DNA from 2 places in the Neisseria sp. HMSC067H09 genome. Region 2 is predicted to be linked to the other one. Evidence: riboswitches for the same ligand, from Rfam matches in the RefSeq annotation. Region 2 holds a riboswitch; the other holds the start of a gene.
What was found. A riboswitch is a leader RNA that binds a small molecule or an ion and turns the genes downstream of it on or off. The one in region 2 is predicted to bind thiamine pyrophosphate.
Positions count from the first base shown of each region.

Region 1: another riboswitch for thiamine pyrophosphate. It lies ahead of HMPREF2954_RS08925 (FAD-dependent oxidoreductase); the one in region 2 lies ahead of thiC (phosphomethylpyrimidine synthase ThiC).

Region 1 covers NZ_KV814937.1:10,817-17,253, reverse strand. The annotation lists gene secY (preprotein translocase subunit SecY) at 1-837, shown strand, start outside; gene infA (translation initiation factor IF-1) at 842-1,060, shown strand; gene rpmJ (50S ribosomal protein L36) at 1,080-1,193, shown strand; gene rpsM (30S ribosomal protein S13) at 1,259-1,621, shown strand; gene rpsK (30S ribosomal protein S11) at 1,641-2,036, shown strand; gene rpsD (30S ribosomal protein S4) at 2,052-2,672, shown strand; gene HMPREF2954_RS08935 (DNA-directed RNA polymerase subunit alpha) at 2,698-3,684, shown strand; gene rplQ (50S ribosomal protein L17) at 3,709-4,086, shown strand; TPP riboswitch at 4,389-4,498, shown strand; gene HMPREF2954_RS08925 (FAD-dependent oxidoreductase) at 4,605-5,699, shown strand; gene HMPREF2954_RS08920 (methyltransferase family protein) at 5,751-6,209, shown strand; gene HMPREF2954_RS08915 (nuclease-related domain-containing protein) at 6,350-6,437, shown strand, end outside.
Region 2 covers NZ_KV814946.1:55,806-62,242, reverse strand. The annotation lists gene HMPREF2954_RS10240 (NAD(P)H-dependent glycerol-3-phosphate dehydrogenase) at 1-335, opposite strand, end outside; partial or broken gene HMPREF2954_RS10235 (cytochrome-c peroxidase) at 665-1,855, shown strand; TPP riboswitch at 2,069-2,168, shown strand; gene thiC (phosphomethylpyrimidine synthase ThiC) at 2,260-4,161, shown strand; gene rpmA (50S ribosomal protein L27) at 4,532-4,804, opposite strand; gene rplU (50S ribosomal protein L21) at 4,830-5,138, opposite strand; gene HMPREF2954_RS10215 (polyprenyl synthetase family protein) at 5,401-6,375, shown strand; gene HMPREF2954_RS10210 (DUF441 domain-containing protein) at 6,381-6,437, shown strand, end outside.

The DNA of each region.
Region 1 (6,437 bases), on a different contig from region 2:
GGTACAATGTTCCTGATGTGGTTAGGTGAGCAGATTACGGAGCGTGGGATTGGGAATGGCATTTCCTTGATTATTACTGCTGGTATCGCTGCCGGTATTCCTTCCGGTATAGCAAGATTATTAGCTTTAACGAGCCAAGGATCAATTGGTATGCCTACGGCTGTGTCAATTGTTATTGGTGCATTGCTATTAATTTATATTGTTGTATATTTTGAAAGTGCGCAGCGTAAAGTTCCCGTACATTATGCGAAACGCCAAATTGGTAGTGGTGTAATGCAAGGTTCTAATACGCATATGCCCTTTAAGTTGAATATGGCAGGCGTCATTCCTCCTATTTTTGCGTCAAGTATTATTTTGTTTCCATCCACTTTGTTAAGCTGGTTTGGTTCTAATGATACAGGTAGTTTGTTGCATAAAATTGCTGGTTTGCTTCAGCATGGGCAAGCTTTATATATTTTGTTATTTACAGTGACAATTATTTTCTTCTGCTATTTTTATACAGCCTTAGTTTTTAGTCCAAAAGAAATGGCAGAGAATTTGAAGAAAAGCGGTGCTTTTGTACCGGGAATTCGACCTGGTAAGCAAACTTCTCAGTATCTGGAGCAGGTTGTATTGCGCCTCACTTTGTTTGGTGCATTATATATTACAACTATTTGTTTAATTCCAGAATTTTTGACAACAGCTTTGAATGTTCCTTTTTATTTGGGTGGTACATCTTTACTGATTTTAGTCGTGGTTACAATGGACTTTAGTACCCAAATTAACTCTTACCGCATGACTCAGCAATATGAGAGTTTAATGAGCGGTCTTGATATGAAATCTTTATCACGTAAGTAGAATTATGGCTAAAGAAGATACCATACAAATGCAGGGGGAGATTCTTGAAACTCTACCTAACGCAACTTTTAAAGTAAAGCTTGAGAATGACCATATTGTATTAGGTCATATTTCCGGGAAAATGCGTATGCACTATATCCGGATCTCTCCTGGGGATAAGGTGACGGTAGAACTGACACCTTATGATTTAACTCGGGCTCGGATAGTCTTCCGAGCTAGATAAAACGATATAAGGAAAGATAATGCGTGTACAACCGTCTGTAAAGAAAATTTGCCGCAACTGTAAGATTATCCGTCGTAATCGAGTGGTTCGTGTAATTTGTACTGATCCTCGTCACAAACAACGTCAAGGTTAAGGGAAATTTTCTTTTAGCAAGACTTTGTGGTATAGTGACGAACTTTGCCGTTTAAAGGAAAAAATATGGCTCGTATTGCAGGGGTAAATATCCCTAATAATGCACATATCGTAATTGGCTTGCAGGCTATTTATGGTATTGGTGCTACTCGTGCTAAATTAATTTGCGAGGCAGCAAATATTGCTCCCACTACAAAAGCAAAAGATTTGGACGAGGCTCAATTAGACGCTTTGCGTGAACAAGTTGCCAAATATGAAGTGGAAGGTGACTTGCGCCGTGAGGTAACGATGAGCATCAAACGATTGATGGACATGGGTTGTTACCGTGGTTTCCGTCATCGTCGAGGTTTGCCTTGTCGTGGTCAACGCACTCGCACAAACGCTCGTACCCGCAAAGGTCCGCGTAAAGCGATTGCTGGTAAAAAATAATTTTTAAGGAATTTTATTAATGGCTAAAGCAAACACAGCTTCGCGTGTACGTAAAAAAGTACGTAAAACCGTAAGCGAAGGTATTGTGCATGTACATGCTTCCTTCAACAATACCATCATTACAATCACTGACCGTCAAGGCAATGCATTGTCTTGGGCTACCTCTGGCGGCGCTGGTTTTAAAGGTTCTCGTAAAAGTACACCGTTTGCAGCTCAGGTGGCTGCAGAAGCAGCTGGTAAAGTTGCCCAAGAATATGGCGTTAAAAATTTAGAAGTTCGTATAAAAGGCCCTGGTCCTGGTCGAGAGTCTTCTGTACGTGCACTCAACGCTCTTGGTTTTAAAATTACCAGTATTACCGACGTTACTCCGTTGCCTCATAACGGTTGCCGTCCGCCTAAAAAACGTCGTATTTAAAGGAGTGATTGAAACATGGCACGTTATATTGGCCCTAAATGTAAATTAGCACGTCGAGAAGGCACTGATTTATTTCTGAAGAGCGCTCGTCGTTCTTTGGATTCTAAATGTAAACTGGACTCCGCTCCTGGTCAGCACGGCGCAAAAAAACCGCGTTTGTCCGACTATGGTTTGCAATTGCGTGAAAAGCAAAAAATTCGTCGTATTTATGGCGTTTTGGAACGTCAATTCCGTCGCTATTTTGCAGAAGCAGATCGACGTAAAGGCTCTACTGGTGAATTGCTGCTGCAATTGTTAGAGTCTCGTTTGGATAATGTAGTATATCGCATGGGATTTGGCTCGACTCGTGCTGAGGCGCGTCAGCTGGTTTCTCATAAAGCAATTACCGTTAACGGTCAGGTTGTAAATATTCCTTCTTTCCAAGTTAAAGCCGGTGATGTTGTAGCTGTTCGTGAGAAAGCTAAAAAACAGGTTCGTATCCAGGAGGCTTTAAGTCTGGCAACTCAAATCGGTTTACCAAGCTGGGTTTCTGTTGATGCAGACAAATTGGAAGGCGTATTTAAAAATATGCCGGATCGTTCAGAATTAACTGGCGATATTAATGAACAGCTGGTGGTAGAATTCTACTCTAAATAACGCTAGCTCAGTGAGGGACAGTTAAATGCAAAATAGCACAACCGAATTTTTGAAACCTCGTCAAATTGATGTCGATACTTTATCTACAACTCGTGCAAAAGTATCCATGCAGCCGTTTGAGCGCGGTTTTGGTCATACTTTAGGTAATGCTTTGCGTCGTATCTTACTGTCATCCATGAATGGTTTTGCTCCTACTGAAGTGGCTATTTCCGGTGTATTGCACGAATACTCTACTGTTGATGGCGTTCAAGAAGATGTCGTCGATATTTTGTTGAATGTCAAAGGTATTGTATTTAAGCTGCATGGGCGTGGCCAAGTTCAGTTAACTTTGAAAAAGTCAGGGGCCGGTGCAGTAGTTGCCGGTGATATCGAATTGCCACATGATGTGGAAATTTTAAATCCTGAGCATATTATTTGTCATTTGGCCGAGAATGGTCAAATTGAGATGGAAATCAAAGTTGAGCAGGGGCGTGGCTATCAATCTGTTTCCGGTCGTCGTGTTGTGCGCGATGAAAACCGCCAGATTGGTGCAATTCAGTTGGATGCGAGCTTTTCGCCCATCAGTCGTGTTAGCTTTGAAGTTGAACCTGCACGCGTAGAGCAGCGTACGGATTTAGATAAATTGGTTTTGGATATTGAAACTGATGGTTCTATTGATCCTGAAGAAGCTGTACGTAGTGCCGCTCGTATTTTAATTGATCAAATGTCTATCTTTGCTGATTTGCAAGGTACTCCAGTAGAAGAAGTTGAAGAAAAAGCTCCTCCTATTGATCCTATCCTGCTGCGTCCGGTAGATGATTTGGAATTAACTGTGCGTTCAGCTAATTGTCTGAAAGCTGAAGATATTTATTATATCGGCGATTTGATTCAACGTACTGAAACAGAGCTTCTTAAAACTCCGAATTTGGGTCGTAAATCTTTGAATGAAATCAAAGAAGTGTTGGCATCTAAAGGCTTGACACTAGGTTCCAAATTGGAAGCTTGGCCGCCTGTAGGCTTAGAAAAGCCGTAAGTTTGAAGATTAAAGGATAATGACATGCGTCATCGTAATGGTAACCGCAAATTAAACCGTACAAGCAGCCATCGTGCTGCAATGCTGCGTAATATGGCGAACTCATTGTTGGCTCACGAGACTATTGTGACAACTTTGCCTAAAGCTAAAGAATTGCGCCGCGTAGTAGAACCCTTGATTACATTGGGTAAAAAACCTTCCTTGGCAAACCGTCGTTTGGCATTTGACCGCACTCGTGATCGTGATGTTGTGGTTAAATTGTTTGATGAATTGGGTCCTCGCTTTGCTACCCGAAATGGTGGCTATGTTCGTGTGCTGAAGTATGGTTTCCGAAAAGGCGATAATGCCCCATTAGCACTCGTTGAATTGGTTGATAAAGCTGATAATACAGTTAGCGAATAATTGCTTCGGAATTAAGTGTCATCCGCATTGCGGATGACATTTTTTATTGGTAATTCAAGATGTTGAATTGCATGCTATAAATTATTTTTTAGTTTAGGTAATTATTTATTTATCGTTATTTGTTTGTGTTTGAAGTTTTTCATTTTCGTGTTTTGAAACAAATTTCTTTAATAGAGCGTTTCATTTGGACAAAGTGCCAAGATTGATTTGGAAAATTACTTTTTTAAAGTATTTTACTTCATGAAAACTTGTATTTTCAGACGATCTTTTGCCAAAATAAACAAATCTGTATAAACTTCATATTTTTCTTGTCGGAGTGCTGCTTGTTCCCGCAAACAGCTGAGACCGCAACAGCGGAATCCGTAGAACCTGTCGGGGTAATGCCTGCGTAGGAAACAAGCTGTCAAACGCCTGAAAAGGCTTCCGTTCCCTTTCCCGCATTTCCCGCTATTCGGTGGATTCCGCTTCCGTCTTATCTTTCGTCTTCCCGACTGCACAATACTACAAAGGAATCCACCATGCCCCGTATCGCCATTCTCGGCGGCGGCCTCTGCGGCCGTCTGACTGCCTTACAACTTGCAGAACAAGGTTTATCGGTTGCCCTCTTTGACAAAGGCGGGCGCAAAAGCGAACACGCCGCCGCTTATGTTGCCGCCGCCATGCTCGCGCCTGCTGCGGAAGCGGTCGAAGCTACGCCTGAAGTCATCAAACTGGGCAGACAGAGCATTCCGCTTTGGCGCAACATCAAAGGTCGTCTGAAAACGCCGACCATGATGCAGGAAAACGGCAGCCTGATTGTGTGGCACGGGCAGGACAAGCCATTATCCAGCGAGTTCGTCCGCCATCTCAAACGCGGCGGCGTAGCGGATGACGAAATCGTCCGTTGGCGCGCCGACGACATCGCCGAACGCGAACCGCAACTCGCAGGACGTTTTTCAGACGGCATCTACCTGCCGACCGAAGGCCAGCTCGACGGACGACAGATGTTGTCTGCACTTGCCGACGCTTTGGACGGGCTGAACGTCCCTTGCCATTGGGAACACGAATGCGTCCCCGAAGACCTGCAAGCCCAATACGACTGGCTGATCGACTGCCGCGGTTACGGTGCAAAAACCGCGTGGAACCAATCTCCCGGACACACCAGCACCCTGCGCGGCATACGCGGCGAAGTGGCGCGGGTTTATACGCCCGAAATCACGCTCAACCGCCCTGTACGCCTGCTCCACCCGCGTTATCCGCTCTACATCGCCCCGAAAGAAAACCACGTCTTCGTCATCGGCGCGACCCAAATCGAAAGCGAAAGCCAAGCCCCCGCCAGCGTGCGTTCCGGATTGGAACTCTTGTCCGCACTCTATGCCGTCCACCCCGCCTTCGGCGAAGCCGACATCCTCGAAATCGCCACCGGCCTGCGCCCAACGCTCAACCACCACAACCCCGAAATCCGTTACAGCCGCGCCCGACGCCTGATTGAAATCAACGGCCTTTTCCGTCACGGCTTCATGATTTCCCCCGCCGTAACCGCCGCCGCCGTCAGATTGGCAGTGGCACTGTTTGACGGAAAAGACGTGCCCGAACGTGATGAAGAAAGCGGTTTGGCGTATATTGAAAAATAAGTTTGAGGTCGTCTGAAAACGTCGCGCTATCCGTTTTATAAAGGTAACAATATGAATTTAGAAACTAAAATTCCGCCGCCGGCGATATGTTTTATTTGTGCGTTGTTGATGTACATCTCTGCCCAAGTGTCGGCGTTGGCCGGCATACTGCCGCGCTTTCCTATATTGCTGTCGGTTGTTTTGATGGTATTTGGGACGGCGTTGGGCGTATTAGGTGTGTGGGCGTTTCGCCGTGTGCGCACGACTGTCAGCCCGTTCAACCCCGAACAAACTGAACACTTTGTTTCAGACGGCGTGTACCGTTTCAGCCGCAACCCGATGTATGCGGGTATGGGCTGCTGGCTGGTCGCATGGGCGGGCTATTTGGCGCACCCGCTGCCATGGTTGTTTTTGGTTGCATTTGTTGCCTATATGACACGCTTTCAAATCATGCCCGAAGAACGCGTTTTGGCGCAGAAATTCGGTGCAGAGTACGAGTCTTACTGTCGGCGCGTTCGCCGTTGGTTATAAGAAGGGGGAGCTTCCAATCAAGTATCACCCGTCTTCTACTTTACGGCATGAATGTGAATACTCGATGTTTTCAGACGACCTCATCAGATGGCTATACCAGGCTCACTTTCATTAAACAATAAAACAAAAAGGAAAACGTCATGATTGAACAAGCAATAGGAAACCTGTCAGGTATCTTTTGGATTTTCCTGCTCGTCATTCCCCTGCTTCTTTTGAAAGCGCTGCTCC
Region 2 (6,437 bases):
CCTGTGTCTTGTTCAAAGCCTTTGCAGGCGGCAAGGACAGGGATATGGTCGGCATTGTGTTGTTTGAGGAGTTCTGCGCTGCTTCTCAAACCTGCGACAGAAGTTACGACAAGGACGAGCCCGCTGTCTTTGAGTGCATCACCCAAATCAGCGTAAACGGTTAAGGATTCAGGGAAAGGGAAACCGGGCAAGCCGTGTTTGTTTTCACGTTCTGCCTGCAATGTACGGACTTGTTCGGGATTGCGTGTCCAAAGGGCGACTTCGTTGCCGTGGCGGGCAAAGTGCAGGGCAAGGGCTGTACCCCAAGAACCTGCGCCGATGACGGTGATTTTCATTGTATGTCTTCCAACGGTAAATTGTCGTTTAATTTAAACCAATCGGCTTGGCAGTGCAAGCGATAGAGACCTATTCAACATGAAAAACGCATGGAGATGTAGGCAGCTATCGCATATATTGCCTATCACTATTGAAAAATTGATGTTGATTTACAGCAAAGGTCGAACCGTACTTACCGTCTATACTTCAGGGATAAAAAAGCCGGACATATCAAACGGACGCAAATAAAGCGAAATACCACTCCCTATTTTCGTCCGCCATCCATCACGGCAATTAACGGAAACGGTACTTATTCATAATAATATCCACTACAAAAAAGGAACACGCCATGAACTACCGCAACACCCGACTACTCCTGTCGCTTGCCGTTTTATCCGCATTGGCCGCCTGTGGCGGACAGGAAAGCAAGGAACAAAAACCTGCTTCCGCCCCGACCGAAGCCTCTGCCGTTCAGACGACCCCTGACGCTGCTTCGGCTGCCTCAGCAGCGTCGTCCCAAGCCGCCGTTGACAGCAATGCTTCTCCTGAAGATCAAGAGCTGCTCAAACGCGCACAAGGCATCTTCAAACCGCTGCCGAGTGCCGAAGAAATGCAGAAACTGCGCCCGTTTACTGAAGAACAAGTCAAACTCGGCCATCAATTATGATGGTATGAGCCACGCCTCTCCAAAGGCAATACCGTAAGCTGCAACTCCTGCCACAACCTCGCCACCGCAGGCGTGGACAACCTGCCGACCAGCCAAGGTCATAAAGGACAGTTCGGCGGACGCAACTCCCCGACCGCTTTAAACGCCGCCTTGCTCGGCATGCAGTTCTGGGACGGCCGCGCGGCCGACGTTGAAGAGCAAGCCGGCGGACCGTTGGTGAACCCTGTGGAAATGGCAAACGACTCACAAGAAGCAGCCGCTGCCAAAATTGCCAAAATCCCCGAATATCAAGAACTGTTTAAAACCGCCTTCCCCGAAGACGGCGCAGTTTCCTTCAAAAACATTACCGCCGCACTGGGCGCATTCGAACGCACCCTGCTGACACCGACCAAATGGGATGACTACCTCAAAGGCAACGTCAACGCCCTGAACGAGCAAGAGCGCAAAGGCGTGCGCGCCTTTATGGACAACGGCTGTATCGCCTGCCACAGCGGCGTCAACCTCGGCGGCGCAACCTTCCAAAAATTCGGTTTGGTTGAAGGACCGTACTGGAAATTCATCGAAGATCCGAAACACGACAAAGGCCGTGCCGACGTAACCAAAAAAGCTGAAGACGAATTCTTCTTCCGCGTACCAGGCTTGCGCAACGTCGCCAAAACTTATCCATATTTCCACAACGGCAGCGTTTGGGAATTGGACAAAGCTGTTACCATCATGGGTAAAGCGCAGCTGGGTAAAGACCTGACTCCGGAAGAAACTGAAAACATCGTTGCCTTCCTGAAAACACTGTCCGGCAGCGTTTCCGACTCCGCCCGCACCATGCCCGAACTGCCTTTGTCTGCGCCGATGGAATCCCATCCGAACAATAAATAAGCGGTAGATTTAGGGTAACGGAACCCGTTATCCTAAATTTGTGCCATACCAAACGTCGTCTGAAAAAGTTGTCCTGCTTTTCAGACGACGTTTCGATTTATGGAAACACAATATAGCTATCCCCTCGATATTCAAGCAATTCATTCCTTAAAATACCGATGTCAATCCTGTTAAGATTTCCAATAAACCCCAATCGTGGTTTATAATCCTTCTCTTACGAAACAGGGGTGCTGCCTGATGTTCAGGCGGCTGAGAAATACCCTTTACACCCGATCGGGATAATACCTGCGTGGGGAGTTTTCACGGATTCTGTCTTTCAGACGACCTTTTTTGATATGGGGTCGTCTGAAAAAGCAAAACGCTCCTGTTTCTTCTTTTCAAACGAGAAAACAGGAGCATTTTTTATGACTACGCCAAAGAAAACCGCCAAAACCTCCGGCAACGAAGCGCGTGAGCTTGCCGACTTGAGCGAAGACATCGGCATCCGCTTCAAATATCCGAACTCGGAACGCGTGTATCTGCAAGGCAGCCGCGACGACATCCGCGTGCCTTTGCGCGAAATCCGTCAAGACGACACCTACACGGCGCAAGGCACGGAAGCCAACCCGCCGATTCCCGTCTATGACACCAGCGGCGTATACGGCGATCCGGCGGCACACATCGACCTGAAACAAGGTTTGCCGCACGTCCGCACCGCATGGCTGGACGAACGCGGCGATACAGAAATCCTGCCCAAGCTTTCCAGCGAATACGGCATCGAACGCGCGCACGACCCGCAAACCGCCCATCTGCGTTTCAACCAAATCACCCGCCCACGCCGCGCCAAAGCAGGCAGAAACGTAACCCAGCTCCATTATGCACGCCAAGGCATCATCACGCCCGAAATGGAATTTGTCGCCATACGCGAACGCATGAAGCTGGACGAACTTTTCAGACGACCCGAATACGCCAAGCTCTTGAAACAGCACGCAGGGCAAAGTTTCGGCGCGAACATCCCGACCCATCCCGACCAAATCACACCCGAATTCGTGCGCCGAGAAATCGCCGCCGGACGCGCGATTATCCCTGCCAACATCAACCACCCCGAACTCGAACCGATGATTATCGGCCGCAACTTCCGCGTCAAAATCAACGGCAACTTGGGCAATTCCGCCGTAACCTCCAGCCTGACCGAAGAAGTCGAAAAAATGGTGTGGTCGCTGCGTTGGGGCGCAGACACGATTATGGATTTGTCCACAGGCGCGCACATCCACGAAACGCGCGAATGGATTATCCGCAACGCGCCCGTCCCCATCGGCACCGTGCCCATCTATCAGGCTTTGGAAAAAACCGGAGGCATCGCCGAAGATTTGACTTGGGATTTGTTCCGCGACACCTTAATCGAGCAGGCGGAACAAGGCGTGGACTATTTCACCATACACGCGGGCGTGTTGCTGCGCTATGTGCCGATGACCGCCAACCGCCTCACCGGCATCGTATCGCGTGGCGGTTCCATCATGGCGAAATGGTGCCTCGCCCATCATCAGGAAAACTTCCTCTACACGCATTTCGACGAAATCTGCGAAATCATGAAAGCCTACGACGTGTCGTTCAGCCTCGGCGACGGCCTGCGCCCCGGCTGCATTGCCGATGCCAACGACGAATCCCAATTTGCCGAGCTGCACACCTTGGGCGAATTGACCGCCAAAGCGTGGGAACACGACGTACAAGTCATGATCGAAGGCCCCGGCCATGTCCCGTTGCAACGCGTCAAAGAAAACATGACCGAAGAGCTGCAACACTGCTTTGAAGCGCCTTTCTACACACTCGGCCCGCTCGTTACCGACATCGCCCCCGGCTACGACCACATCACTTCGGGCATAGGCGCGACCAATATCGGCTGGTACGGCACAGCCATGCTCTGCTACGTTACCCCGAAAGAGCATCTCGGCCTGCCCGACAAAGAAGACGTGCGCACCGGCATCATCACCTACAAACTCGCCGCCCACGCCGCCGACCTTGCCAAAGGCTGGCCGGGCGCACAGTTGCGCGACAACGCCCTGAGCAAGGCGCGTTTCGAGTTCCGCTGGCGCGACCAATTCCGCTTAAGCCTCGACCCCGAACGCGCCGAAAGCTTCCACGACGAAACCCTGCCCGCCGAAGGCGCGAAAATCGCCCACTTCTGCTCAATGTGCGGCCCCAAATTCTGCTCGATGAAAATCACGCAGGAAGTGCGCGACTACGCTGACAAGCAAAAAGCCCAACGGCAGGGCATGGAGGAAAAAGCGGTCGAGTTTGTGAAGAAAGGGGCTGAGATTTACAGTTGATAAAAAGGTCGTCTGAAAAGTTTTCAGACGACCTTTTGGTTTTATTGGAAACCTGAAATTTTGGGTATATAAACCGATCTGCTTCATTTTTGCTGCAGTACCTATCCTCCGCAGCTATTCTCAGACAGGCAGGAATTCATCAAAATTCCAAGAAACAGGTATTTGAAAAAGGTTTCCGGAATTCAAAAGCAAATTCTCGCCACAATTTGTCCTTATGCAGAAAGAGACTGAATGACGGCTGATGACAGGTGTCGTATCAAAAACCAAATGACCCAGCTAATGCCGATCTGTAAAACCACTCAACCCATACAAACAAAAAAGCCGTATTCCCTAAGAAATACGGCTTTTTCAATATCACGACAAACTCGGATTATTCTTCAGAACCGGTGTAAGGACGGATGCTGACCGTTTTACGGTTCAGCGCGCCTTTGGTTTTGAATTCAACATAACCGTCAACTTTGGCGAACAAAGTGTGGTCTTTGCCCATGCCTACGTTGTCGCCGGCGTGGAATTTGGTACCGCGTTGGCGGACGATGATGGAACCTGCCGGAATCAGCTCGTTGCCGTAGGCTTTTACGCCCAAGCGTTTGGCTTCTGAATCGCGACCGTTGCGGGTGCTACCGCCTGCTTTTTTACTTGCCATTTGTAATACTCCTAAGTTTCAAAAATTAGGCGATTGCCACGATTTCGATTTGGGTGAAATTTTGGCGGTGGCCTTGGCGTTTTTGGTAGTGTTTACGGCGGCGCATTTTGAAAATGCGTACTTTCTCGCCGCGACCATGAGCTACTACTTTAGCTGTTACTTTTGCGCCTTCAATGAAAGGAGCGCCAACTTTTACAGATTCGCCGTCAGCAATCATCAAAACTTCGGTCAGTTCGATTTGGCTGTCGAGTTCGGCTGGTATCTGTTCTACTTTCAATTTTTCGCCAACGGCAACTTTATATTGTTTGCCGCCGGTTTTTACGACCGCGTACATACTCAACTCCATGAGAATTATGGTTAATATCCCGCACACCATTGTGCGAAACGTAGCATTCTATTGCTATTTGCCTGTTTTGTCAAAGTTTATTTCGTTTGTGGGGTCAGAGTCGTCTGAAAGATGTGTCAAACGGGCTTTGCTGCTATAATCGCGCGTTGGATTGCCGATATTTTTTATGCGGCAATATTATTTCCGCCTTATACCCAACCCATTTATTTATACGGCAAGCCTGCTTCATTTTGCCGACTGAGAATGTGTTATGCTCGAAAACCTGCCTTATTTCCAACGCCATCTGCCTGAAGACCTTTCACGGGTCAATGAGGTGATCAACCAAGCGGTTCAGTCTGATGTTGCGCTGATTTCGCAAATCGGTACTTATATTATCAGCGCCGGCGGTAAGCGTCTGCGTCCAATTATGACGATTTTGGCAGGTAAGTCGGTCGGTTATGATGGAGATAAGCTGTATGCTTTGGCGGCAATGGTGGAATTTATCCACACTTCAACCCTGCTGCATGACGATGTTGTCGATGAAAGCGATTTGCGCCGCGGACGCGAAACGGCGAATAATCTGTTCGGCAACGCGGCGGCGGTGTTGGTCGGCGACTTTTTGTATACGCGCGCTTTCCAATTGATGGTTGATTCCGGCAGTATGCGCATTTTGGAAGTCATGGCGGATGCAACCAATATTATTGCCGAAGGCGAGGTCATGCAGCTGATGAACATCGGCAATACCGATATTACTGAAGCGCAATATGTTCAAGTGATTCAATATAAAACGGCCAAATTGTTTGAAGCGGCCGCGCAGGTTGGTGCGATTTTGGGCAATGCGTCCCCCGAACATGAGCAGGCGTTGAAAGACTACGGCATGTATGTCGGTACAGCGTTCCAAATTATTGATGATGTTTTGGATTATTCGGGCGAAACCGAAGAAATCGGTAAAAACGTCGGCGACGATTTGGCAGAAGGCAAACCGACTTTGCCGCTGATTTATCTGATGCGCAACGGTTCGAAACAAGTGGCGGACGATGTGCGCCACGCTTTGGAAAATGCGGATCGCGGCAGTTTCCAAAAAATCCATGATTATGTTGTCCATTCCGATGCGCTGACTTATTCGATTTCCGAAGCACGAAAAGCCGTTGAGCAAGCTGTGGCTTCTTTGGCAGTATTGCCCGACAGCGAAGTCAAGCAGGCGATGATTCAGTTGGCTGAGGAATCATTGGCACGGGTTTCTTAAATCCGATGAATTTCAATTTCGTCCCGATGTTTTTGGTGACGCTGATTTTTCTCGGCGTCGTC